DNA from 3 places in the Paenibacillus sp. cl130 genome. Region 2 is predicted to be linked to each of the others. Evidence: riboswitches for the same ligand, from Rfam matches in the RefSeq annotation. Region 2 holds a riboswitch; each other region holds the start of a gene.
What was found. A riboswitch is a leader RNA that binds a small molecule or an ion and turns the genes downstream of it on or off. The one in region 2 is predicted to bind thiamine pyrophosphate.
Positions count from the first base shown of each region.

Region 1: it holds a riboswitch for thiamine pyrophosphate, as region 2 does, so the genes downstream of both, BM358_RS23030 (ECF transporter S component) here and BM358_RS12090 (thiamine phosphate synthase) in region 2, are expected to answer to the same signal.
Region 3: it holds a riboswitch for thiamine pyrophosphate, as region 2 does, so the genes downstream of both, tenA (thiaminase II) here and BM358_RS12090 (thiamine phosphate synthase) in region 2, are expected to answer to the same signal.

Region 1 covers NZ_FOYG01000010.1:142,617-148,367, forward strand. Annotated here, with positions in the region: gene BM358_RS23020 (polynucleotide kinase-phosphatase) at 1-1,171, shown strand, start outside; gene BM358_RS23025 (TatD family hydrolase) at 1,192-1,989, shown strand; TPP riboswitch at 2,033-2,144, shown strand; gene BM358_RS23030 (ECF transporter S component) at 2,393-2,989, shown strand; gene BM358_RS23035 (ABC transporter ATP-binding protein) at 2,989-4,452, shown strand; gene BM358_RS23040 (energy-coupling factor transporter transmembrane component T family protein) at 4,427-5,218, shown strand; gene BM358_RS23045 (methionine ABC transporter ATP-binding protein) at 5,358-5,751, shown strand, end outside.
Region 2 covers NZ_FOYG01000003.1:665,778-671,528, forward strand. Annotated here, with positions in the region: gene BM358_RS12075 (thiazole synthase) at 1-2, opposite strand, end outside; gene thiS (sulfur carrier protein ThiS) at 5-208, opposite strand; gene thiO (glycine oxidase ThiO) at 205-1,353, opposite strand; gene BM358_RS12090 (thiamine phosphate synthase) at 1,418-2,011, opposite strand; TPP riboswitch at 2,276-2,384, opposite strand; gene BM358_RS12095 (ABC-F family ATP-binding cassette domain-containing protein) at 2,478-4,031, opposite strand; gene BM358_RS12100 (hypothetical protein) at 4,215-5,204, opposite strand; gene BM358_RS12105 (hypothetical protein) at 5,191-5,745, opposite strand; gene BM358_RS12110 (hypothetical protein) at 5,747-5,751, opposite strand, start outside.
Region 3 covers NZ_FOYG01000006.1:100,178-105,928, forward strand. Annotated here, with positions in the region: gene BM358_RS17185 (glycosyltransferase) at 1-916, opposite strand, end outside; gene BM358_RS17190 (NAD-dependent malic enzyme) at 1,422-3,143, shown strand; TPP riboswitch at 3,236-3,338, shown strand; gene tenA (thiaminase II) at 3,475-4,164, shown strand; gene thiM (hydroxyethylthiazole kinase) at 4,239-5,081, shown strand; gene thiD (bifunctional hydroxymethylpyrimidine kinase/phosphomethylpyrimidine kinase) at 5,078-5,751, shown strand, end outside.

The DNA.
Region 1 (5,751 bases), on a different contig from region 2:
TGGCGAAGTGCGCGTACAAGGAGAATGGATCAAATCCGCTATAGATACCGTGTCACATGTGACTGTACCCATGGAGGAGCTGGTGTATATTCCACCGACGATGAGCCCTGCTCCAGCGGTGTCTGCAGAGGAAGGATATCTGGAGCATCCACGTGAGGCGCTAGCTTATTATCGAGGACAAGGAGTACAAACGATGGTGGCCGAGAAAAAACATATGGGTAGCCGAGCTATTCTACTGTTATTCAAAAACGAACAGGCCGCTGTTCAATATGTAGGCTACCCGACATTGGGCGCGATCTACAGTCGGAGTGGGAGAGCTTTCTTTGAACAAAGCCTTGGGAAGCAAGTGGTGGAGAAGCTGAATGTGGATCTACGGACTGCTGGATATTTTGAACGGAACCAGACGGATTTTGTATTGCTGGATGCGGAAATTGTACCGTGGAATCTCAAGGCTAGGGAACTGATTGCTGCACAGTATGCGCATGTGGGGGAGGCAGCCCTGCTGGATCGCAGTAAGCTGGTAGACAAGCTGAAGCAGGCGAAGGTTGCAGGTCGAGAGGTTGGAGACTGGTTGGAGGAAATGGAACAGAAGTACGCGAATGCCGTAACGTTTCAAGAGGATTTTCAAAAATATTGCTGGGATGTGGACGGTCTGGATGAAATTCGTATTGCACCGTTCCATACACTGGCACACAGCGGAAAGACTTTTTTCGACCATTCTCATATTTGGCATATGGAGCAAAACCGGGAGCTGGCTGGGCTGTCTTCCCTGTTTATGGAGACAGAGTATCGCGTGATCACGGACGAAGCAAGCGAGGAAGAGGTCATTCGCTGGTGGAACGAGATGACAGAGGATGGTCATGAAGGGATTGTGATCAAGCCGGAACGCTTTTTGATGAAAAATCGGGACAAGATGATTCAGCCTGCAATCAAGGTGAGAGGCCGGAAGTATTTGCACATCATTTACGGTATGGATTATCTTGCCCCTGAGAATTTAAAGCGTCTGAAGCAGCGTCGAACGAACAAAAAGGAGCGTCATGCCCTGATGGAAGGAGCGCTTGGTATGGAAGGCGTGGAACGTTTTGTCCGCAAGGATACGGTAGATCGTATTCATGAATGCGTCCTTGCCGCGCTATCTCTGGAATCGGAGCCGATTGATCCGAGATTGTAGTTTGCGAAGGAGGGATTGAGATGGAAAGGGGTACACCGTTAATTGATATTGGCGTGAACTTGATGCACCGTTCGTTTCATGCGGATCGGGAACAGGTGGTAGAGAGAGCCGCAGCTGTAGGGATTTCACCCCTGATTATTACCGGGACCAGTGTCCGCAGCAGTCGGGAGGCTTCTCAGTATGCAGCACGTTATCCGGGCAAGCTGTATGCGACAGCTGGCGTGCATCCCCATGATGCCAAAGACTGCAGCGCAGAGACGGTTCAGCAGCTCCGTCAGCTGGCGAGTCAGCCGCAGGTCGTATCCATAGGGGAATGCGGATTGGACTATAACCGTGATTTTTCGCCGCGTGATGTGCAGCGCCGATGGTTTGGCGAGCAAATCCAACTGGCGGGTGAGCTAAATATGCCGTTATTTTTGCATGAACGAGATGCACATGAGGATTTTGCCGCTATGCTGCGGGAGTATCAAGGGCTTGTCGATAAAGCAGTGGTGCATTGTTTTACAGGCACGGAACAAGAATTGCATACGTATGTAGAGATGGGACTGTATATCGGGATCACCGGCTGGATTTGCGACGAACGGCGTGGCAAACATCTGCGTGAACTGGTCAGAGATATTCCCTTGGACCGTCTGATGATTGAAACGGATGCTCCATTTTTGACCCCGCGTAATTTGCCCGTGAAGCCCAAAGAAGGGCGTAATGAGTCGATGTATCTCGCTCACATTGCTGCTACGATAGCCGAATGTACAGGCCGAAGCATGATGGAGATCGAAATCGCCACGACGGAGACAGCCAAACGTTTCTTCGGATTATAGGATTGTCAAAGCCATAGATGTGGTATATATTATAGTGAATTAAAAAAGCATTGTCGGGAGCTTGAGAAAGTCAGGCTGAGAGGGTGGCCCTTGCCACTGACCGTGAAATCTGATCTGGGTAATGCCAGCGTAGAGAAACCAAGAACACTATACAGGAATGCCGCTTGTTTTGCGGTTGTCGATAGATACAATGTATGTCCTAGCATTTTACCTTGACCCTGACTTTGGCTTGGTATCAGTGTAGTAGCTTAGACTACTGGTTATATAAGGCATATCGACGAATGATGTTTTGTATGGTGCTTCACCTTTTACTGCGCATAAAGCTTGCCTGGAGATTCAGCTCCAGACAAGCTTTTTTTTATGGCCAAGAGGCCAATTATAAGGATAAGGGGAGCACGCAATAATGAATACTGCTGTAAGAGCGTCCAAAGGGTTGAAGCTGACTGATATTTTGGTCACGATTGTGATCGCTGTTGTGTTCGGGTTAGTCTACAAAATATGGGGACCTGCCTATGATTTGATGAAACCATTCGGTCTACACGCCGAGCAACTGATGTATGGCATGTGGTTTATGGCAGGCACGTTTGCTTATCTCATCATTCGCAAGCCGGGTGTTGCAATTTTGGCAGAGGTGGCAGCGGCAACGGTCAGTGCTTTTTTGGGAAGCGAATGGGGGATGTCCACTTTGTACTATGGCCTGCTGCAAGGCTTGGGAGCGGAGCTATTTTTTGCGGCTTTTCTGTATCGGAACGCAAACCTGTGGGTTGCTTCGCTAGCTGCGGCCGGGGCGGCTGTCGCTTCTCTGATTTTAGACTTCAGCTACGGGTATATTGATCAGCTTTCGACCTGGAACTATGTTTTGTATATCGGTTTTCGCATGATTGGCAGCATTGTGATTGCCGGGGTATTCGCGTTCTATCTGGCTAGGGCATTGGAGGTAACCGGAGTCACGCGAAGTTTGAGACCCGCAACGGAACAAGATTATAAGGGGCTGGATTGATGAGCCAGGCAACCGAAGATGTGGTGGCTTCGATCACCCGTCTTCGGTTGAAATTCCCCGGTGAGCAGGAGCTGCTTTTTCACAATATGTCTTTGTCTGTCCGCAAGGGGGAAAAGCTGCTGTTGCTGGGACCGAGTGGATGCGGTAAATCAACGCTGCTCCAAGTGTTAAGCGGTCTGATTCCACGCACGATAGAAGTGCCTATGAAATGCGATGCTGCTGTAATCCCAAGTGTCTCAGGTATTGTATTTCAAGATCCTGATACGCAGTTTTGTATGTCATATGCAGACGAGGAACTGGCTTTTGTGTTGGAAAATAATCAGGTTCCTCGTGAGCAGATGCGATCCCGTATTCGCGAGCTGCTGATACAGGTTGGTCTATCAACGGATGATATACACATGCCCATTGGCAGCATGTCACAGGGAATGAAACAGCGGCTGGCGATTGCGTCTGTGCTGGCTATGGAGCCAGAAGTGCTTTTTCTGGATGAGCCCACGGCTTTGTTGGACGAGGAAGGCACTACACAGGTGTGGGATACCATTCGAAACATTTCGGTAGACCAGACACTGGTGATCGTGGAGCATAAAATTAATGAAATTGTCCATGATGTGGACCGGATTGTGGTGCTTTCTGCTCAAGGGGAGATCATTGCGGATGGAAGGGCGGAAGAAGTATTTCATGGGCAGCGGCAGGCATTGTCCGAGTATGGCGTGTGGTACCCGGGAGTATGGAGTGAATCGTCTTCGCCGCGTTGGAGTGAATCAGTGACACAGCAGAATGGTACGGGGAATGGTACAGGGATTGATTTGCTGGAGCTGGAACATTTTAGTGGCCTCCGCGGTTTAAGTTCAGTGATTTATGTGGAGCATGCGCAGGTGAAGCCTGGCGACTGGATTGGCGTGGTCGGTGAAAACGGGGCTGGCAAAAGCTCACTGCTGCTCTCCATGATGCGCTTACTTCGCACACAGGGACGTTATAGCGTGCGCGGAATTGAGGCAGGCAGTACGGAACAACTGGCAGAGCGTATCGGGTTCGCGTTTCAAAATCCCGAGCTGCAATTCGTAGCACACACCGTACGAAAGGAACTAGAGTATTCGTTACCCAAGAGCTTGTTCACCGTTGAACAGTGCCGGGAACGGGTCGATCGGATGCTCGTACAGTTCGGACTGGAGCGGCTGGACGAGCGTCATCCGTATCAGCTTTCATTGGGCCAAAAAAGGCGGTTGAGTATTGCTACGGCTATGATCCGTGAGCCGGAAGTGCTGCTGCTGGATGAACCGACTTTTGGGCAGGATGCGCGTAATACCTTTGTCATGCTGGATATGTTGGAGCAGCTGAGAGCGGCAGGCACGGCCATTGTGATGGTCACGCATGACCCGGAAATTGTCCATCGATATTGTACCGATATATGGCGGATTCAGAAAGGGGAACTCCAGTATGAACCTGTCCTTTCCCCATCATAAAACATGGCTGCATCGTGTGAATCCGGGCCTAAAGCTCGTTATGTTTTCCATACTGTTTGTGGTCGTTATAGTCATTCATGATCCGAATGTCATGTTTAATGTTGCGTGTGCTATGCTGCTGCTGCTTGTCTGGTCAGGCCATCCATGGAAGCGGCTGCTGCTGTATGGATCTCCCTTTATATTGGTGTTTATTTCAACCTCAACGGGCATGATGATGTTCGGCAAAGGGGTGACGACCTGGTGGACATGGGGCCTGATCCATATTACGCAGGAAAGCTTTTATCGGGGTATACATCTGGGCTTTCGTGCGCTGAGTATGGCGGCGGTAGGGTTGCTGTTTGGTTTAACGACTCGTCCAGTGGACCTTTTTTATTCACTGATGCAGCAATGGAGGCTCTCTCCGAAGTATGCGTATAGCTTTTTGGCAGCCATGCGGTTGATGCCCATGATGGTGGAGGAATTCCAGGCATTGAGACAAGCCCATCGTATTCGAGGTTTACATCAGCATGTGTCCAAATGGAATATGTATGCCACGCTTCGCAGGTATGCAATTCCGCTGCTCGCTCAAAGTATCCGGCGTGCACAGCGAATTGCTATTGCCATGGAAGCCAAGGGTTTTACTAATGAAACCAAACGCACGTATTATTATGCGATTGGCTATTCGGCTGTAGATATTGTGTTCATATTCTATTTTGTCATCATGCTTACGCTGGCTTGGGGACTCGGTATCTGCTTTCCTTACGTGGGGGTGTGGGATGTACGTTAATTGTTGTCAAAAGGCTTTGCCCGTTTTCTGCTCTGTGGTATATTAATGCAATGGGAATTGACGGCTCGTACAGACCCGCCTGGGCTGGCGGGCTTATTACATTTTCCCTGAGAAATGGATCATCAGGAGGCCAGGTTTCATGATTACGCTGCATCAGGTAAGCAAGCATTATACCACCTCAAGCGGCCAATTTCATGCGGTTCAATCCGTGTCCCTTCAAGTGGAGGAGGGGGAAATTCACGGTATCATAGGTGCCAGCGGTGCCGGTAAGTCTACGTTGCTCCGGTTGATGAATGTATTGGAAAGGCCGGATGAGGGAAACGTGGTTGTAAACGGGGAAGATTTGACTCGCATGCCGGAAAAACGTCTCCGTGAAGCGCGGCGATCGATAGGGATGATTTTTCAGCATTATCATCTTGTTCACAATCGGACGGTCAGTGGAAATGTGGCAATGTCGTTGGAGCTGGCAGGTGTCGCGAAAAAAGAGAGAGTGGAACGTGTGCGCGAATGCCTGCAATTCGTCGGTTTAGCTG
Region 2 (5,751 bases):
ATGATCAACCGCCTCCCACAAAATGTACAATCTCTAGGCAATCTCCATCCTTCAGTACCGCTTCATCATGATCTTCACGGGTCAATATACGCCGATTCAGCTCTACCACTACGGTTTTCACCTTTACATCAAGCTCATGTAGCAATTGATCCACATGAGTGATTCGATTAGAAAAGGTCAGGCTCTGGCCGTTAATCGTCAGCTTCATAAGCTTTCCTTCTTGAGGAGCTCAGAAGAAAATCTACTTATCCCAAGTTCAGCCGCACCAGCCCCATTAAGCATAGCTGCCAGCGCACGCCCGGTAGCATCACTCAGCAGGACACCGTTGCGATAATGCCCGACGGCAGCATATACGCCCTCGACCCCAGGGACAGTGCCTATAAAAGGATGACCTGATGCGGCCTGCGGACGTAAGCCCGCCCAAGTGCGTATAAAAGAAGCTTCACGGACGCGCGGCAGCCAAGCAGAGGCACGTGCCAGCAACCCCTCCAAGCCTCCTACGGTCACCTCTTCGTCATATTGATGCGGAAGGCTCGTTGCCCCAATCCAAAGCTCGTTATTCTGTTTAGGCACGAGGTAAATATCATCAGCATAAATGGTGTATTCTAACGGGTGATCCTTCAAGGAGACCGCTACCGCTTCGCCCTTGACCGGATAAAGTGGATATTCAAATCCAACCTGCGCTAGCAATTTCATGCTATCCAAGCCTCCAGCAATAATGACCTGATCGCAGGAAAAAAAGCCACTATCTGTTCGAACACCGCAAACTCGACCATTCTGTATGACCAGTTGCTCTGCCTGTGTACCAGACCATACCGTTGCCCCCAGCACCGCAGCAGCACCTGCATAAGCACGGCAAAGCTGGACAGGAGCCACTTGTGTCTCTTTTGAACGATATATTGCCCCGATCGCTTGTTCATCCAAACCTGGAATTCGTCGGGCCAATTCCTTCGCATCCCACCAGATAGGACAATCATCCTCTCGCGTTTTAGCAGCTTTCCAGCGTTTTTGGCCTTCAGTTTCCGTACGGAAAGGAGTCACAAATCCTTCTGTACGGAATTCCACCGAAATACCTGACAAACGCTCCAGATCACAGACAAGCTCAGGGAATGCGTCTCGACTTATGCGAGCAAACCGTGCCAGCTCAGAGTCGGTGAACTCTTCACTTTCCGCTGCCAGCATTCCAACCGCTGCTCCTGAGGCTCCCTCACCCGGGATCAATCGTTCCAGCATGATCGTACTTCTTCCCTCCTTGGCCACATGATAAGCAATGGAACTGCCGATGACACCTCCACCTATGACCAAGCATTCAGCGTGTCCTATCGCTCTTGCCTCTATGTGTATCTTTGGCATTTGTTCCGTGTCTCCTCTCCATAAACCATTCTGCTTTCAGCTTGCCTCTACTCTCGTTTTCTCGCTACAGGTCGTGAACTACAAGATCTGCCATTCGCCTATATTCCAGCGCAGCTGCAACGGGCGACTCAGCCTCCCATATACCAGACATCACCGCAATTCCGCTTGCTCCAGCCTTATAAAGCTCCGGGATATGGTGCGGTTGTATGCCGCCCAGCGCGATCACCGGAATGTTCGACAGCCTGCAAATATGTTCAAGCTGAGCTAAACCCCGTGGTACAATACCGGGCTTACAATGGGTCTCATATATGTGACCATAAAGTACATAGTCCGCTCCTACCCGCTCGGCAGTCTGCGCCTCCTTCAAGGAATGCACAGATACTCCACAGCGTGTACCCTTTGGAAGTAGGCTTTTCACATCCGCTACAGGTAATCCATTAGCTGGTAGCTGGACGGCTCCAACCAAAGTAAGTAAAGCTACATCCACACGATCATTTACTACAATTTGTTGCAAAGGAACTCCCTGCTCCACCATGCTGCGAGTCAAAGATAGCAATGCAGAGGCACCATTCTGTTTTAAACGTGCGTGTACATAATGAACATACGGACAAATCACAGCAGCCACTTGGGCTGCTTGTGCAAAAGTGCCCTTTTCCATCGAAATTGCGTGTAATTCGATTTTGTCTTCACCTCACATTGGACTAAAGGATCTAAGCTTAGTCAGCCACGTCTACCAGCAGAAATGAAAGGGGATTGTATGTGAATTGTCTACGGAAGCTCGAACAACTTAAAATGAACGAAACGCAAAAAAACCACTTCCCCAAGGAAGTGGTTTAACGAACGTCCAATAATCGAACGGACCATGATATCCGTATACGTGTATCGTCCCACGCACAAACAAAAATAAGATGGTGTTGCCTTGTTTGTACGGTGCTCACTTCCCTACGCTGGCATAACCCAGATCAGGTGCAAAGGGTCCGAAATCCATTTATTCCGTCTCAGCCGCATGGGCGGCTCCCCTAGTGTGACTATTTTATTGTATAAGCTAAAGATAGCTTAGCATATTTTCCTAATTCTGCAAACCCCACTTCGTGTGAAATATGCAGAATTGGATTTAGTTGATGTTAGTTAACTTTACTTGACCACTCTTCCACATTCCACGTTTTGGTTACCCAATCCTCGTAAAAGTCCGGTTCGTGAGATACAAGCAATACGGTCCCTTTGTATTCCTTCAAGGCACGTTTCAGCTCATCCTTAGCTTTAACATCCAAGTGGTTGGTAGGCTCATCGAACAGTACCCAGTTGCTTTCACGCATTAACAGTTTGCAAAGACGGACTTTAGCCTGTTCTCCACCACTGAGCGCAGATAGCGGACGCGTGATATGCTCATTCTTTAAACCGCAACGCGCCAAATGCGCTCGTACTTCATGCTGGTTCAAATGTGGGAATTCATTCCACACATCGTCAATCGGTGTAATTTTCTCCGCCTTTACTTCCTGCTCAAAATAAGCGGGCTGCAAAAAATCACCTTGATAGGTTTTTCCACTGATTGGCGGTATTTTTCCCAATATGGTTTTGAGCAATGTCGATTTACCGACACCGTTGTAGCCAACAATAGCAATCTTTTCGCCACGTTCAATCGTCATGGACATTTTAGGCAAAAGGGCATGCGTATAACCAATCTCAAAATCAATACCCTCAAATACCGTCTTTCCGCTTGCACGTGCTTCTTTGAATTGAAAGGTTGGCTTCGCAGCTTCTTCAGGCTTATCTATACGTTCGATCCGATCAAGTTGCTTTTCACGGCTCTTTGCTCGGCCTGATGTAGAGGCACGCGCTTTATTACGCTGAATAAAATCTTCCTGTTTCTTAATAAAGTCCTGTTGCTTCTCATAAGCATCAATATGCTGAGCTTTGTTCAGATCCGCCATTTCAAGAAACTTTTCATAGTTAGCTGAATAACGGGTCATCTTGGCAAATTCAAGATGGTAAATAACATTAACGACCTGGTTCATAAACTCAGTATCATGTGAAATAAGAATAAAAGCATAGGGATAATCCTTCAAATAGCGCGTAAGCCATTCAATATGCTCTACATCCAAATAGTTGGTGGGCTCATCCAGCAGCAGGACATTTGGCTTTTCCAACAGCAACTTAGCAAGAAGCACCTTTGTCCGTTGCCCACCGCTAAGTGCAGATACATCCCGATCCAGTCCTATGGCCGACAGACCTAGTCCATTCGCCATTTCTTCAACCTTCACATCAATGAGGTAAAAATCCCCCATATCCAGTTGCTCCTGAATTTCACCCATCTGTTCCAGCAGCACTTCCAACTCTTCAGGAGAAGCATCCCCCATCTTGTCAGTAATCTGCATCATTTCCTTTTCCAATTCCAACAAAGGAAGAAAAGCGTCTTTCAAAACATCACGTACCGTTTTGCCCGGTGTCAGCTTGGTATGCTGATCCAGATAGCCGTAACGTACACGTGGAGTCCATTCCACTTTACCCTCATCCTTAAGCAATTTTCCAGTCAGAATGTTCATGAGTGTCGATTTACCGACACCGTTAGCTCCTACCAAACCTACACGTTCCCCCGCAAGCAATCGAAAGGAAACATTTTTAAATAATGCGCGGTCCCCAAAGTTGTGAGATACATTTTCTACAGTCAATAAACTCATAAGCTGTTTTTGGCTCCTTATTGTCATCGGCGCTGCCGACTGTTCTTATTTCATATGCATTTCGTTTCTTTCAAAGCTTTATTGTAGCACATTCTGCAACCATATCGGAATATGGAAAACAGCGATTTTTAAGGTTTTTGATATGGATCTGCCTAAAAAAAGAAAAACCACCCATGAAGGTGATTATTTTAAGCCATTATAACATTTGTACTCAAAGTATCCCGCAGCTGCTGCAGATTTTTCATCCGCAAAACGTTCACTCGCTTTAAAGGGAGCTGGACATGAATCTCTATAAAAATATTTCATCCCAGTATCTGGTTCTATGCCGCCTATAATGTCTTGCTTTCTAACGACTCTCCCACCACCAAATCCATAGTTATTGTAATACCTGTCTCCGACCGGAATGCCTTGGATAAACGCGATCAGACCCACATCATCTACTGTGTTGTACCACTCCTCTTGCGGAATGAGCGGTAGCGTGAACGTATAAGTTATGCCGTTACGTGCAGCTTTTTCGTTATGGACATTAATAATTCGCGCCAGGTCCTCTTGGACGCTGCGAACGATGGTGGAACGACGTATTTGCTCAAAAGTTTCTGAATTATTCAGTAAAGATATAGGGGTCTGGTCCTGAAGTTCCTTTTGAAAGCCCTCCACCCACCTGTGATTCCGCGCATCATATGCGTGCACATAATTATCCAAGGTGAACCCCACACTGTTGTCTACTGAATCAACATAGGCATATGGCTTTTTTTCGCTCCATTTGGGACCTATGGCAGCTTGTCCATGCTCGTCGGTATAGGCTTCTGAAGTGAACGCATAATAACCGTCATAATCTAGAATTACAATGGCTGGTATGTAATCCAATAATGCACGTTGTGCTACTATATCCCCATCAATGCCTACATTAAGAAAAAGGGTGTGCAGGAACGTGTGCAGCGCTGCTTCTTTATCTACACGAAAAAACTTATCCGATCCGTATCCGGCCTCGCGTTCTTGACGTTCATTCTGTGAGAGCATAACCCCTGCATCCTGAACTGCGGTACGGAGAGCCGACGTATATTTCATTTCTAGCTGCTGCACTTCACGCTGATTCTGGACCCGTAAGTCACTAACTACACCAAAGGGCAAAAACAAAAGTATAAATATGACTGCAAAATCAGTAATCTTCATTCAGAACCATGCCCCCGTAAGAAGCTGTAACTGCCGGCTTTCCGCTATCTGCCCCACCGAGAAGCCATGATTTATACAAGTCCGCAGGAGTCCGATTCGTATTATGTAGCCGGACCGTAAAATAATCCCCGGCCATCAAGGTATACCGACGTGGCTGATCTGATTTTGGCTGCTGATTGTCAGGAAACAGTACAGGTAAGATTTGCGGATTATAGTACCCATCATATACAGTTTCATAATTGCCCAGAAAACTGTCTGGCTTCGCGGCATCTGCATAGTCCGGTACATACTTTTTGTGCATATGCTCCAAGTCAACTTTGTAGATATTGCCTGTCAATTCCAGATCACGCATAAAATCGTTATACATCGTCGGTGTAATGTAACCTTTGGTTCTTACCATATCAACAAAACGTACAGTTGAATGATATGTATTTAACCCGGATATATCTTCCTGCCGTTCAGCAGCTTGAGCTGCGGGTACGATGTACAAAAGCAATACAGCGATCAGCGCCCCCAACAGCTTGGATATTGTTTGAACCACTTCATT
Region 3 (5,751 bases), on a different contig from region 2:
GTTTCACTGCAACCGAACTCATCACTTTAAGCCCAGTCTGCGAATCTACCACACCTGTTGGTAAAAAAGGACGGGAAATGACCCGCTTACCAAAGCTGACAACAGATCGCAATAAAGATCGATTCTCGGCGGTCATATCCTTGGTTCCGATCACGACATCATAATAGCCCTGCTGAACAACATTAATCATTCTGGCAATATCCTCAATAAAAAAGGAGTCGTCCGCATCCACAAATACGTAGTAATCCGCACCTATGGTCCGCATCCCTTCCAGATACGTCCCTGCCTTACGTGTATTGCGTCCCAATTCCCTTGTTTGAAGCAGCGGGCTAAGATTCTGATTAATCCTGTTTACGGACAAGTCCGTTGCTGCCTCCAGCGCTTTAATCAAGGCATTGGTACCATCGTGGCTGCCATCATCAATGAGATAAATCGAACCTTCAATAATATGGCTGCGGATAAAGGCTTGCAGTCGTTCAGCAAAGGTTTTGACATGAACAAAACGTTGCTCTTCGTTATATACAGACAAGATAAATGCAATATGTTGGCTTTTGGTCGAATACTCGGGATAGAGCAAGCTTTGTATTTCCGAAAGCATTTCTTCGGTGTCATTGGCTTGCCAAAATAGCAGGCGCAAACGGCCTACTCCGGTGATTTGCACCATATGCTGATCACTGAACGGAATTGTTACATCCGTCACCAGTAACAATGGCATTTGCGGAAATTGGCTACGGATCTGATTGGCTTTCCGCACCGCCTGCCCCGGCTCCCTATAATCAATCAGGCAACAACATGCGTTCTCGTAGACTGAAGCTGCCTCCGTGTCCTCGCACTGTATATATTGGTAAAAACAAATCACATTGGGATAATCAATAGCCCTGTCGTTATCGCTAAAAATGGCTATAGGTCCCTGCACACAAACCTCTCCTTTTCCTCCGAATAGTTCTATTTTGTTGAAAAAGAATTAAGAATGTTTGCTTATAGGAGTTAAATTAATGTCCAAATACTTCATATTTCCTTAACAAAATAGCTGACACTCCATGATATATAAGGATATAAGAGAAGAAAAACTGATTTTCATATTTGATAAAAATAGAGTATTTAGACCTGATTCATTAGAACCAAAACCATCAGAATTAGTTAGCGCATCTATATCGAAAATTAGTTCTTTTAGATCAACAGAAGGAAGAATATATGGTTATTTTGTCATAGATAAATAGAAGAATAAAACAGATTTGCACGTCCATACTATGGACAACATGTCATCTTGAGGATTTTGCAAAAATCCGATAAGCGACTTTCAATGAACAAGATATAGATCTAAATGGTTTAGTTCGTCTATATCTTGCACTTCGGAGCAACTGAAATCGAATTTTGTGAAATCCTTACCATATGTAAATGAAGAGAAGGAAGGTCTTTCTATGGAAGCATTTTATGTCAATCGCGATGGGTCATTATCTACTCCATTACGGGGAAAGGATGTTTTGGCAAATCCTCTTTTGAACAAAGGTGTCGCTTTTACAGAAGAAGAACGCAAAGAGCTGGGTTTGGAAGGAATCCTTCCTCCAACCGTCCTTTCATTGGAGAAACAGAGCGTACGGGCATATCAGCAGTTTCTCGCACAACCCACCATGCTGCGTAAAAATGCTTCTCTCAACGACCTTCACAACCGAAATGTCGTACTCTACTACCGGCTGCTTACCGATCATTTGAGTGAAATGCTGCCCGTAGTCTACACGCCGACCGTAGGAACCGCGATTCAAGAATATAGTCACGAGTATAACCGCCCTGGAGGCGTATATTTGTCGATAGATAACCCGAATGGTATTGGACAAGCATTCCATAATTCCGGTTTGAGCGGCCATGATGTGGATCTGATCGTCGTGACAGATTCCGAAAGTATTTTGGGGATTGGTGACTGGGGCGTCGGGGGGATTAACATTGCTATTGGCAAGCTTGCAGTATATACGGCTGCGGCAGGCATTCATCCTGGGCGGGTGCTGCCAATTGTACTGGATGTAGGCACGAATAATGAAAAGCTGCTGAATGATCCACTGTACATCGGAAACCGCCATAAACGAGTTCGCGGAGAAGCCTATAACCAGTTTATTGATACTTTTATCAGCAAAACGTTAGCGCAATTCCCGAAGGCGCTTTTACATTGGGAAGATGTGGGTAGCGTTAATGCGCGCCATATTATAGGAAAATACGGTCAAAGCATACTCACCTTCAACGATGATATACAAGGTACAGGAGCAGTGACCCTGGCTGCGATTCTTTCGGCGGTGGGTGTCACCAAGACTCCGCTGCGTGAACAAAAAATACTTGTTTTCGGCCCAGGGGCTGCAGGGATCGGTAACGCTGATCAAATTCGGGGCGCTATGATCGAGGATGGCCTTTCCGTAGATGATTCATTCAAGTCCTTTTGGGCCTTTGATTATCGCGGGCTGTTAACGGAAGATATGGAAGACGTATTGGAGTATCAGAAACCGTATGTGCGCAAAAAGGATGAAGTCAGCTCATGGACCCGGTCGGGTGACGGCAAAATACCGCTACTGGAGGTCATCCGTCAGGTGAAGCCTACGATATTGATTGGAACTTCCGGTGTAGCAGGTGCCTTTTCAGAAGAGATCATCAAGGAGATGGCAAAGCATGTAGAACGCCCGATCATTATGCCCATGTCCAATCCTACAAACCTTGCAGAAGCAGTACCCGAGGATTTGATCCGGTGGACAGATGGCAGAGCACTGATCGCAACCGGAAGTCCTTTTGAGCCCGTTACCTATAACGATACAAATTTTGAGATTGGACAGGCGAACAATGCCTTTGTTTTTCCGGGACTGGGTCTAGGTGCGATTGTGGTTAAAGCCAAAAGGATTACCCCTGCGATGTTTACAGCGGCAGCAGTTGCTGTTGCCAATGGTGTAGATTCGAATACGCCTGGCGGTGCGCTACTCCCTCATATCCGAAAATTACGCGAAGTTTCGTACGCTGTTGCGATTGCGGTTGCAAAAGCCGCGATTCAGGATCAGGTAGCGCAGGCGCACATTTCAGATGTGGAACAAGCTATACAAGATGCAATGTGGAAACCGAAATATGCCAAGGTCAAAGCAGTGGAAAGTGTAATTCATCACCCTCACTAAGCCCAAAACACCTAACTAGAGGAAATTTAATATTTTGTACACTATGTTTGACATAGCATATGAACGAATGTACAGTAATAGTCAAAAGAATAGAAGTCCACTAGGGGAGCCACTATGGCTGAGACAAGAGCGTATCTTGGACCCTTTGAACCTGATCTAGTTCGTACTAGCGTAGGAAAGTGGGGCCTTCGTATATAAGGTTTCAAGCGTTTTTTGCGTATTGGGCCTATTGTTGAAGCCGCTCCATTTTTCCGGGGCGGCTTTTTAGCGTTGTTCCGGAATTATATTCTTACAGGACTTCTTGCTCTTCAATTTAATGGAGGTGGGGAAATTGAGTTTTACACAAGAACTCCGTCGGCAGGCGGACGGCATTTTTCAAGCGATTTTTGAGCATCCCTTTGTGAGAGGTATTGCTGAAGGAAGTTTGACAAGGGGACAGCTGATTCACTATGTAAAACAGGACTTTGAATATTTGAACGCCTACATGCGGATATACGGCATCGCAATCTCCAAATGCACGAATCGGGAGGACATGGCTGTATTTAATGAACAAATCTCTTTTATTCTCCACAGCGAGGTTCATCCGCATCAAAATTTCTGTGCTGTCGCAGGGGTGACCTATGAAGAGTTGCAGGGATATCCACTCGCTCCGTCGGCCCATCACTATATCCGTCACATGCTGACGATCGCACATGAGGGCAGCTTGGGCGAGATCTTGGCTGTGCTGCTGCCATGTATGTGGACGTATGCCGAGATTGGTCGCAGGCTGCTGGATGAAGTAAAGCCGGATGAGTCTCATCCGTTCTATGAATGGATGGGCTTCTATGGAGACCAGCTTGATGATACAACACTCAAGTTCCGAGAACGTGTAGATGCTTGGGCGGAAGGCGCAACGGCTGCTGAGCGAGAGCGGATGATTGAGCATTTTATACTGAGCTGCCAGCTGGAATATAAGTTCTGGGACATGGCTTATAACCAGGAAGAATGGCCGGTCCAGATGCAGGCAGCGGTCTTGGAATAGTCAGCCTGGCGATTCGATGCGTGAAGTACGGTTAATGCCCTGTTGAACCACCAACTATAGAGAGGATAATCATTATGAGTACATGGGAAAAAAGTTATTCGGATCTCCTGACGAAGGTACAAAACAGCAAACCTCTCGTTCACAATATGACCAATGTGGTAGTCACTAACTTTACGGCCAACGGCCTGTATGCATTGGGCGCCTCCCCGGTGATGGCCTATGCACCCGAGGAAGTAGCAGACATGGCAAAAATAGCGGGAGCCGTCGTGTTAAACATCGGTACGCTGAACCGCGAACTGGTGGATGCCATGATCATTGCTGGACAATCGGCGAATGCACACGGTGTTCCGGTCCTGCTAGATCCGGTCGGTGCGGGAGCAACGAGCTTTAGAACCGAATCGGCACTGCGAATCCTGAGAGAAGTCAAAATCTCATTGGTGCGGGGCAATGCAGCCGAAGTCGCGCATCTTGTTGGAGAAGCGCGTGAGATTAAAGGCGTAGATGCTGGTGACAGTGCTGACAGCGGAAATGTCGATCTGGCAATTCGGGCTGCTCAAACGCTCAATACAATGGTTGTCATTACTGGAAAAGAGGACGTCATCACCGATGGGGCCGAAGCACGAATGATAAGCGCTGGAGACGCGCTGCTCACGAAGGTAACCGGAGCAGGCTGCCTGCTGACCTCTGTGTTAGGTGCCTTTGCAGCTGTTGAACCCAACCTGCTGCTCGCAGGTACAGCAGGCTTGGCATTTTACGGTGCAGCAGCTTCCCAAGCCGCAGCACGTACCGCAGAGCTGGGGCCCGGCAGCTTCCAGATTGCCTTTCTCGACGAGCTCGCCAAACTACATACAGGTTCGCTAGAGGGGCATGTCACTGTCCGTGAAGCCGGAACAACCACAGCAGGTGGTGCGCGATGACAGACGTTCGTGTACCCAGAGCACTGACGATTGCCGGTTCGGACAGTGGCGGCGGGGCCGGGATTCAAGCCGATCTCAAAACCTTTCAGGAGCTTGGCGTTTACGGCATGTCGGCTATTACGGCCATTACCGTACAGAATACTTTAGGGGTCCACGGCGTATATCCGCTGCCACAGGAAGCAACAGCGGAACAGATCGAAGCTGTAGGATTAGACCTTGGAGTGGATGCCCTGAAGACTGGCATGCTGTTTAATGCGGGCATCATCCGTCTTGTGAGCAAGCAGATTCGAAAGTTCGGCTGGAAAAAGGTTGTCGTCGATCCCGTGATGATTGCCAAGGGAGGCGCAAAGCTGCTGCAGCCAGAAGCGATGCAGGCTCTGAAGGACGACCTGCTTCCCTTGGCCCTGATCGTTACACCGAATATCCCGGAGGCGGAAGCCCTGACAGGGATCAGTATCCATACGATGGAGGATCGCCGCGAGGCTGCGAGACATATTAGCAGTATGGGATCAAAATTCGTTGTGATCAAGGGTGGCCACGCTGACGAGAGCGAGAGCAGCGAACAGATTGTGGACCTACTCTTTGACGGAACCGCCTTTACAGAGCTGAGCGGCAAGCGAGTACGGACTGTTCATACACACGGAACAGGATGCACCTTCTCAGCAGCGAT